2 regions of the Thioalkalivibrio sp. ALE19 genome follow, and region 1 is predicted to be linked to the other one. Evidence: predicted binding sites of a transcription regulator. Region 1 holds the regulator's gene; the other holds the start of a gene.
What was found. The regulator FliA, encoded in region 1, starts transcription of late flagellar genes. The targets are predictions, from matches to a motif close to GCTAAAGTTNNNNNNNNNNCNGCCGATA.

Region 1 (5,037 bases):
CGCGACAGATCACGAATCACGCGCGGAAAGCGATTGAAGACCTTCTTCACCGGCTGCATGCGGGTCTTCATCACCGACGCCTGGAGATCCGAGGTCACCAGCGCCAGCGAACTGATCGCCTTGCCCAGTTCATCGTCCACGTGCTCGGAGCGCAGCATGCTGAGCCGGTTGCGCACCAGGACCAGCTCGCCCACAAGGTTCATGATCTCGTCGAGCCGCTCGGTATCCACGCGCACCGAGGTCTCGCCCTGATTTCCGCCACCGCCCTGGCCGCCTCCGGCACCCCCGCCGGCGGCACCACCTCCGGAAGCGCCGCCGCGCCCACCGCCGGAGGCGGGCGCCGGCCCGGAACTTTCCGCCTTCTGTTCCTTCCCGGCCGCGCCCCCGGGCGAGGCTGCCGCCGGTTCTGCGGCAGGCGCGGTGTCCGCGTGTTCGGTGCCGCCGGCCCCGGCGGCGGACGCCGAACCTTCCGGAAACGGTTCCGCAGCGGCGGACGGGCCCGGCTCGGCCGGCTCGGCCGGCTCGGCCGGTTCGGCCGGCGCGGTCGGTGGGCCGGCTCCTTTCGCCTGCAGTTCGTCGAGCAGGCTCTCGAACTCATCGTCGGTGATCTCGTCGTCGCCACCACCCGCGTCACCGCCATCCGCGGCCGCGACCTCCGGGGCCGACTCCGCTGCCGTGCCCGGATCCACCGGCTTCGGTGGCTGGTCTCCGTGCAGGCTGTCCAGCAGGGCCTCGAACTCGTCGTCGGTGATCTCGTCCCCGGCACCCACGCGGACTTCGTCATCGCCCGGCGCGTCATCCGCTGCCGGCTCCGGCGCGGACGGCGACTCGGCCGCTTCCTCCAGCGCCTCCGACGGCCAGTCGTCGGCCGTCGCCGGCGCTGCCTCCCCGGCCGGGGCCGCGTCCGGCGTTTCTTCCGCGACCGGGGCGGCTTCGTCCCCGCCGCCGACGGGGACCGTTTCGTTGCGGGCCATGCGTCGCAGGGTGTCGACCAGATCTTCGGGCGCCGGCGTCGGCTCCTGGCCGTCGCGCAGCTCGCCGAACATCACGTTGAGGGTGTCCAGCACCCGCAGCATGGTGTCCATGAGCTGGCCGTCCACCTGGCGCTCGTGATTGCGCAACAGGTTGAAGACGTCTTCGGCGTTGTGGCACACCGTCACCAGCGGGTCGAGCCCGAGAAAACCGGCCCCGCCCTTGATGGTATGGAAACTGCGGAAGACCGCATTCAGCAGATCGGTATCGTCCGGATGCTGTTCCAGGTCGATCAGCTGTTCGTTCAGGCCTTCCAGCAGCTCCCCCGCCTCGATCAGGAAGTCCTGGAGGATTTCGTCGTTGGGGTCGATGGCCATGCGGTCTCTCCGTTCCGGTGACTCGAATCGTCGGCAGATGGCTGCCGGTGCAAGGGGATCCCGGGACGGACCCTAGAACCCCAGGCTCGACAGCAGATCGTCCACCTCGTCCTGTCCTTGAACGACATCCGTGCCGGAATCTTGAGTGTGGGGCACCGCGGGTCCATGCCCGCGGCGGTCCTCCTCGCGCGCGGTTTGTTCCGCCTCCGGGGCCTGTTCGGCCGCCGCCCGGGCATCCTTCTCCAGGCGCCCGGAAGACAGGCGGATCAGCGAGACCAGGCTTTCCTCCAGATCCGTGACCAGACGGATGACCCGCCGGATCACCTGCCCGGTGAGATCCTGGTAGCTCTGTGCCATCAGGACCTGTGACAGCAACCGGCGCAGTTCCTCGGTGTCCTTGCCGGTCTGTTCGAAAAATGCATCGAGTTCGCGCGCGAACTCGCGGAATTCCTCCACCGACAGTTCGCGGTTGCGGAACCGGGTCCATTTTTCGGTGAGTTCCGCGGCACGCCCGGCGAACGCCTCGGCAATCGGCAGGGACGATTCCACCGCATTCAGGGTTTCGTGCGTGGCCTGTTCGGTCTGGGTCACCACGTAACTCAGACGCTCGCGCGCATCCGGAATCTCGTCCTGCGCCAGCTCGACCAGACGCGAATCGCCCCGGAAGCTCTCCAGTGCCTCGTGCAGTTCGCGGGTCAGCTTGCCCAGTTCGTCGAACAGTTCGCGTTCATAAGGCCGCGCGAGCTCCTGGATCAGGCGGCGCGAAGCCTCCTCGTCACCGCCTTCCAGAGCGCCCACCAGCTCCCGCGCCAGCGCGAGCCGGTCTTCCCCGGAGGCATTCTCTTGTTCGGTCATCGGGTCTCTCTTGCCGTGTCAGCCGGTCGCGGTATTCAGCCTTTAGCTTCAATACGTTCGAAGATCTTTTCGATCTTCTCCTTGAGTGTCTCGGCCGTGAAGGGCTTCACAATGTAACCGTTCACGCCGGCCTCTGCCGCCTCCACGATCTGATCGCGCTTGGCTTCGGCCGTGACCATCAGCACCGGCAACGATTTCAGCCGCTCGTCCTTGCGCACCTCGCGCAGGAGGTCGATGCCCGGCATGTTGGGCATGTTCCAGTCGGTGATCAGAAAATCGAAGTCGCCGTTCTGCAGCATCGGCAGGGCGGTGCTCCCGTCGTCGGCCTCCATGGTGTTGTTGAAGCCAAGATCCCGCAGGAGATTCTTGATGATGCGCCGCATCGTGGAGAAGTCGTCCACGATCAGGATTTTCATACCCTTGTCCACAGTTCGCTCCGGGAATGTGTTTGAACCTTAGAATATCTGCAGGGACTCGACGTCTTCGAGCCACGAGCCCAGACGCGCCCGCAGACGGTGCACCGCCTGGCTGCGGATCTGGCTGACGCGCGATTCGGTCACGTCCAGCACGGCACCGATCTCGCGCAGGTTGAGTTCTTCGGTGTAGTACAGGTTGAGCACCAGTCGTTCGCGCTCGGGCAGATCGCCCAGTGCGTCGGCCAGTTCCTCGCGGAACTCCCCGGCCTCGATGCGCCGCGACGGGGACTGCTCCTGCCCTTCCAGCACGCGATCCGCCTCGCCCTCCGGGCCGCCCACCTCGTCCAGCGCGAACAGATGGGCACCGGCATGATCATCCAGCATCTGGTAGTACGTTTCCACCGGGACGCCCAGCTCCTCGGCGATCTCCGGGGCGCGGGCGGCGCGGCCCTCGCGGGCCTCCACCGTCTGCATCGCCTCGGAGATCCGCCGGCTGTTGCGGTGCACCGAGCGCGGCGTCCAGTCGCTGCGACGCAGCTCGTCGATCATCGCCCCGCGGATGCGGATCCCGGCGTAGGTGGCGAAGGTCGCCCCCTGGCCGCCTTCGAACTGCCGCGCGGCCTCGATCAGCCCCACCATGCCCGCCTGCACCAGGTCATCCACCTGAACCGAGGCCGGCAGCCGGGCCATCAGGTGATGGGCGATCCGATTCACCAGCTCGACGTGGTCCGCGACCAGCTGGTCCGGTCCGCCGGTCCCCGCCCGGGCGTATCCTGCAAGTCTGTTCTTTGGCGTGTTCATGCGCTTTGCAGCATCCTTTCGACGAAGAACCCAACTCCCCCGCTGGCGCCGCGGGCCACCGGCCAGCCGTCGACCTTGCGCGCCAGCTCGAGGAACGCCCGTCCCGCCGGGCTGCCCGGGGACTGCTGCACCACCGGCGCCCGTTTCTGCACCGCCTGGCGCAGGGCATCATCCAGCGGAATCACGCCCACCAGATCCAGTATGACCTCCGGCAGATAGGTGGAACAAACCGCCTGCAGCTTCTGCATCACCCGTTCCGCCCCGGCTCGGCCCTGCACCATGTTCGCGACCACGCGGAACCGGTTCACGCCATGATCCCGATGCAGGACCTTGATCAGCGCATAGGCGTCGGTCATCGATGCCGGCTCGTCGGTGACCACCACCAGGGTCTCCTGCACGGCCTGACAGAAACTGGTCACCGACTCCTGCAACCCGGCCGCGGTATCCACCACCAGTACGTCCAGCGGTCGCGTATACATGCTGAAGGCCTGGATCAGACCGTGATGTTCCGGCCGGCTCAGGTTGGCCATGGTCGCGATCCCGGACGCGGAAGGCACCACGCGGATTCCCTCCGGGCCCTCGATGATCACGTCTTCCAGATCCTCGACGTCCCCGGTCACCAGGTCGTGCAGCGTCCGCTGCGGACGCAGGCCCAGCAGTACATCGACATTCGCGAGCCCCAGATCCGCATCGAACAGCATGACCTCGCGTCCCAGACGGGCCAGTCCGACCGACAGGTTGACCGAGACATTGGTCTTGCCGACCCCGCCCTTGCCCGAGGCCACCGCGACCACCTTCAGGGGCTTAGTGTTGTGTGACATGACGTCCCTTCAGCACCGGTTGAATCATTTCCAGCGGGGCGGGCTCCTCGCCCGCGGCCGGCTCGTCCGCGGATCGCGGTCGCCGCGCCTCGCGTTCCGTCGCCTGGCGCCGCCGCCAGGCCTGCATCGCCTCGTCGACCCAGGCATCGGCCGCCCCGTGCTCGGGTTCCTCCTGTAGCGCCAGGCGGGTCAGATGTCCGGTATCCACGCGATGGAAGTCCTCGGCGATGCGCTGGCCGTCGCTCATGAACGCAACACCCAGCGGCTGGTCCAGCAGTACCGAAAGCACCTCGCCCAGCTGTTCCGCCTCGTCCAGCTTGGTCAGTACCAGGGCCGAGGGTTCCGTGGGGGCAAATGCCTCCAGCACCCGCCGCAGGGCCATCCCCTGGGTGGTGGCCGCGATCACCAGCCAGGTCTCCGCGCGCACGTCGGCGGGCATGTCCGTCAGCAGGGGTTCGCGCGGGGCGGTACGCGGCGACTGTCCGGCGGTATCCACCAGGATCAGGTGCCCGCTGCCCGCCGAGCGCCGCGCCATCTCGCGCAGCTCGGCCTCCGTCTCCACCACACGCACCGCGGTTCCCGCCATCTGGCCGAAGGCCTGCAACTGCCGCGTCGCGCCGATGCGCTGCGCGTCCATGGTGACCAGGGTGACCGAATCCGGCCCCATGCGGCGGATCTGGCGCAGTGCAATCCGGGCAATGGTGGTGGTCTTGCCGACCCCGGTCGGTCCCTCCAGCGCGAGCACCCCGCCCTCGTCGAGGATCGAGGCGCGCGCGGTGACGATGGCACCCGACA
Region 2 (5,037 bases), on a different contig from region 1:
TGCCCCTCGGGCACGGTCTGGAAGAACCGGGACCGCCGCGACTCGCTCAGCCCGCGCACGATGCTCAGACCGTCATAGACTCCCTTGCGGGCGTCTTCCAGCACGCCCTCGGACAGGTCCGTGCCGAGAATGCTGACGGGCACCACCCGGCGCGGGCGCGAGGCCTCCCATTCCGAGACCACCATCGAGATGCTGTAGGGCTCCTGGCCACTGGAACACCCGGCCGACCAGACCTTGATCGACGACCGAGTGGACGCCAGCTCCGGGAGGATCACGTGGCGCAGGATCTCGAACGGAAAACCGTCGCGAAACCAGGAGGTTTCGTTGGTGGTCATCGCGTCGATCACGCGCGTGCGCAGCTTCGGGCTGGGCGCCTTGCGCAGCGCGTGCAGCAGTTCCGGCACGTCCTTGTAGCCAAATTCATCCAGCAGGCGGGACAGCCGGCTGGACACCAGGTACTGGCGGCTGTCCCCCAGCACCAGGCCACAGCACTCGGAGAGAAAGCGCGCGAATTCTTCGTAGTCACGGGAATCGATCACGCACACATCTCCGCCTTGACGCGTGCCGGGCCCGTCCGCCGTCCGCTGGTTGTTCGGTTCGATGATTCCATGCCGCCACAGTATAGGGCTTCGAGGCGGCCTTGCGGGAGTCCGCAGCCTGCAAAGGGGCGGCAAGCGCCGGCCACCCGCCCCGGCCGGGCCGGCAACCGTTCGCCCCCGGCAACCACCGACATCTCAGGCGGTCTTGTTGATCTGTTCCAGGATCGCACTGGCCAGTTCGTCCGGGTTGAACTTGGAGAGGAACGCATCCGCACCGGCCCGACGCACCATGTCGGTATTGAATTCGCCGCTGAGCGAGGAATGCAGCAGCACCCGCAGCGGCCGCAGCCGCTCGTTCTCGCGGATCTTTGCCGTCAGGGTGTAACCGTCCATGCGCGGCATTTCGATATCCGAGATCACCAGCTCGACCGTGTCGTGGATCGGACCCTCGGCGGCTTTCTCCTCCAGGTAATCCAGGGCTTCACGCCCGTCCTTGCACAGCACGTAGGGCCACTCGAGCCCCTGGATGGCGCTTTCGATCTGGCGGCGGGCCACCACCGAGTCGTCGGCGATGACGATTTCCCGACGCTCGGGTGTCTGCTCGGCCACTGCGGAACGCACGCTTTCCGACACCTCGGTGGGCAACGGATTGACCAGCGACAGCACGCGCTCCACGTCGATGATCTCCACCAGCTTGTTGTCGAGTTCGGTGACCGCCACCAGAAACGACTCACGACCGGTGCCGCGCGGGGGCGACTTCACCTGGTCCCAGTTGACGTTCACGATGCGATCCACCGCCGACACCATGAAGCCCTGCACCGAGCGGTTGAACTCCGTGATCACAACCTTCTGCTGCCCGTCCGCCCCGGCCCGCGTCGACTGCATGCCCATCGCCCGCGCCAGATCGATGATCGGCACGGTCTTGTCGCGCAGGGTGGTGACGCCCCGCACCACCCCGGCGGACCCGGGAATCTGGCGCAACTGCGGCAGCGGAATCACCTCGCGCACCTTGAACACGTTGATCCCGAAAGTCTGCGTGCCGCCCAGATAGAACAGCAGCAGCTCCATCCGGTTCTGCCCGACCATCTGCGTGCGCTGGTTCACGTCGTCAATAAACTGACTCACGGTTCTCGCCCCCTGGGTTGTTCTCCCTGCTAACGGCCGCGCCGGCGGGAGCTTGAACCACGCATCGGACGCGCAGGACAGGCGCCGGATGCCATGGCACAGAATCTGCATGTATTCCGTGACGAAGACACAGGGTCAACGGTGACCGGACATGCACCTTTTCAAGTTACAGGCTTTGCTCCCGTACCGCAGCCCGGGCCGCAGCGGGGGTGCGCTTCTTCTGATGCTCGCGCTCCTCGCCCCGACCGCGCAAGCGGAGATCGAGCCGGTGCAGAACATTCGTGACAGCGCGGAACGGTTCCTGCACCAGCAGCTTGGGGACCACAACGGCGACGATGTGGAGGTGCAACTCGGTCATGTCGACGACCGCCTGCGCCTCAAGCGCTGCGAAGAACCCCTGGAGGCCTCGCTGCCGCCCGGCGGCCGCCCGAGGGGCAATACCGCGGTCAACATCCGCTGTCCCGGGCCGGTGACCTGGTCGGTGTACGTTCCGGCCACCGTGGAACGCCACGCCGAGGTGGTGGTGGCCCGCCGCAACCTGTCGCGCCAGCAGACCCTGGGGCCGGGCGATCTGCGCATGGAGCGCATCGAGACGTCGCGCCAGGCCAGCCATTATTTCGAGGACGCATCCGAGGTGGTCGGTCTGCAGACCCGCCGCGCGATTCGCCAGGGCCAGGTCATCGGCCAGCAGCACGTTAATGAACGTCAGGTGATCCAGCGCGGCCAGCGCGTTACCATCCTCGCCAACAGCGGCAGCGTCACTATCCGCATGCAGGGCGAAGCCCTGGAGGACGCCACGGCCGGCGACTGGATCCGCGTGCGCAACACCTCCTCCGGACGCGAGATCGAGGGCGAGGTCCAGCCATCGGGCACGGTTCGCGTCGCCCTGTAGTAAAATGTGACGGAAATCCCGCAACCGACCCTACAGTTTCGGGCATTCCGGCCGATACACGCGGTAGACCAGTAAAACGACAGGACAAAGTCATGGATATCAAAGGCCCCAACATCAACGGCCTGCGCCCCGACAGCCAGAACGGCGGAGTCCGCGGCCGTGACGACGACGCCCGCACCGGCGGTAACGGGGTGGATCGCGCCGGCAATGGCGATGCCGCCAGCGGCGACGCCGTCACCCTGACCGGCGCCGCCCAGGCCATGAACGGCAGCGGCGAAGCCAGCGAGGCCGCACCGTTCAACGAGGCGAAGGTGGCCGAGATCCGCGAGGCGATCGCTCAGGGGAACTACCCGATCGACAACGAAGAGCTGGCCGATCGCATGATGGAAATCGAAGGCCTGCTGCGGTGATCCGATGGTGACCGACGAAACCGGAATTCGTCCTTCCCTGGAGGAATCCATCCGTCTCGGACAACGGCTGGAGGATATCCTGCTGGAGGAAACCCGGGCCATTGAGTCACGCGAACCGGATCGGCTGCAGGCCGCGGTCCAGCGCAAGCAGGAACTGCTGCAGGCACTGGAAACCGAAACCCGCAAACAGCAGCAATGGATCGAGGCCCGCGGGGCCGAGTTCACCCCGGAAGGGGTGGCGCGGCTGTTCGCGCGGCTGGAGGGAGGGGAGCACCTCAATGACCGCTGGCAGGCGCTGCGGGCGACGATCGAACGCTGCAACGAACTCAACCAGGGCAATGCCCGGCTGATCGAACGCAACCAGCGCCGGGTGCAGATGTCCATGCAGATCCTGCGCGGCGAGGACAGCGGCCCGGCCACGACCTACGATCCCTACGGCAAGGCCCGCCACCGTCGTACCACCGGCCAGACCATCACCCGCGCCTGAGCCCGGGTTGGTCCGGACAGGCGTGAACTCCGTCACAGGGTGTATGATGCGCGAACCCACTTCGGACGCGACGTGCCCTCATGGATGACAACGATTATACCGTCGACACCCCGGAACGCATCGGCCAGATCCTGCGCGACCTGGACCATGGCCTGACCCTGGTCAGTATCCGCCTGGAAGAAAGCGGCCCGCTGTACACCTCGGCGCTGATCCGTCTGGATGCCGACGCGCGACGTCTCTACCTCGACCAGCTGCAACCCCCTTCCCTCCACCAGCGGATCCGGCCCGGCCAGCCCCTGCGCGTCTTCGCGACCCTGCGCGGCGTGGCCGTGCGGTTTACCACCGAGGTCCGCCAGATCGTGAGCGAATCGCCGGGAGACCTCTACGAGTGTCCGTATCCCGCCGAACTGCAATACCTGCAGCGTCGCGAGACCTTCCGCGTTCATATCCCCCTGAGCAACCGCCCGACCCTGCAGATCCAGGGCGAGATGCACGAAGAACCGATCGAGGGATCGGTGGTGGACCTTTCAGCCGAAGGCATGTGCGTGGAACTGCCGAATGAAGTGCTGCAGGAGATCCCCTATGGCAGCCGCCTGGAATTCACCAACCTGCTGCTCCCGGACGTGCAGGAAAGGGTCTCCGGCGCCGTCAAACTGGCCAACTCGCGCCCTTCCACTCGCGAAGGCCATTCGTATGCCGGCTGCGCGATCATCGAGATGTCGGCCCGCCTGGAACGTGCCATCAACGTCGCCCTGCTGTTCTATCAGCGTGAGGAACGCCGCCGCGCGATGAACTGACCGATCCCGGCTTACGTGCCCACAAAAAAGGCCCGCACGAGCATCACTTGCCGTGCGGGCCTTTTGCGTTCTGGCGGAGAGTGAGGGATTCGAACCCTCGATGGGCTTTTGACCCATACTCCCTTAGCAGGGGAGCGCCTTCAACCACTCGGCCAACTCTCCGTAACTGCGGTGCAGAGGATACGGATTCACGCCGCGGAATGAAAGCCCGCGCGGCCCCGAATTGATGATTTTACCTTCATTCGGGCCGCACGGAGATCGCAGCGTCGGACGTCACTCGTTCCCGCGATTGTCGCCGGAGCCGTGTTCCGAATCTTCGTCCTGAATCCGCTGAAAGATCTCTTCGCGATGAACCGCCACGTCCGGGGGCGCATTGATGCCGATCCGGACCTGGTTGCCCTTCACACCCAGAACGGTGACGGAGACGTCATCGCCGATCATGAGGGTCTCCCCCACCCGACGCGTCAGTATGAGCATGCTTTTCTCCACAGTACCTGTGTCGGACGAGGTCGGTCGCCCGGAATCCGTTGATTGAGTCGTCACCCCTGCTCCTTTGGTAGACCGGCTGGCTCCTCTTCGAGTTCAAAGGCATCGTGCAGCGCACGCACCGCCAGTTCGAGGTATTTTTCGTCCACGACCACCGAGATCTTGATCTCCGACGTCGAGATCATCCGGATGTTGATGTTTTCCCGCGACAGGGCCTCGAACATCCGGCTGGCAATACCCGCATGCGACCGCATGCCGACACCCACGACCGAGATCTTGACGATATGGACGTCGCCCGAGA

Region 2: the regulator FliA is predicted to act here: its motif matches at 1,695-1,722, upstream of F787_RS0111950 (chemotaxis protein).

The regions. Positions count from the first base shown of each region.
Region 1 covers NZ_AUAG01000011.1:46,862-51,898, reverse strand. The annotation lists gene F787_RS0105880 (chemotaxis protein CheA) at 1-1,349, opposite strand, end outside; gene F787_RS0105875 (protein phosphatase CheZ) at 1,422-2,204, opposite strand; gene F787_RS0105870 (chemotaxis response regulator CheY) at 2,240-2,620, opposite strand; gene F787_RS0105865 (RNA polymerase sigma factor FliA) at 2,660-3,421, opposite strand; gene F787_RS0105860 (MinD/ParA family protein) at 3,418-4,242, opposite strand; gene flhF (flagellar biosynthesis protein FlhF) at 4,226-5,037, opposite strand, start outside.
Region 2 covers NZ_AUAG01000030.1:17,548-22,584, forward strand. The annotation lists gene F787_RS0111945 (protein-glutamate O-methyltransferase CheR) at 1-539, opposite strand, end outside; gene F787_RS0111950 (chemotaxis protein) at 735-1,664, opposite strand; gene flgA (flagellar basal body P-ring formation chaperone FlgA) at 1,888-2,556, shown strand; gene flgM (flagellar biosynthesis anti-sigma factor FlgM) at 2,649-2,966, shown strand; gene F787_RS0111965 (flagella synthesis protein FlgN) at 2,971-3,453, shown strand; gene F787_RS0111970 (flagellar brake protein) at 3,534-4,250, shown strand; tRNA gene F787_RS0111975 (tRNA-Ser) at 4,322-4,412, opposite strand; gene csrA (carbon storage regulator CsrA) at 4,524-4,727, opposite strand; gene F787_RS0111985 (aspartate kinase) at 4,790-5,037, opposite strand, start outside.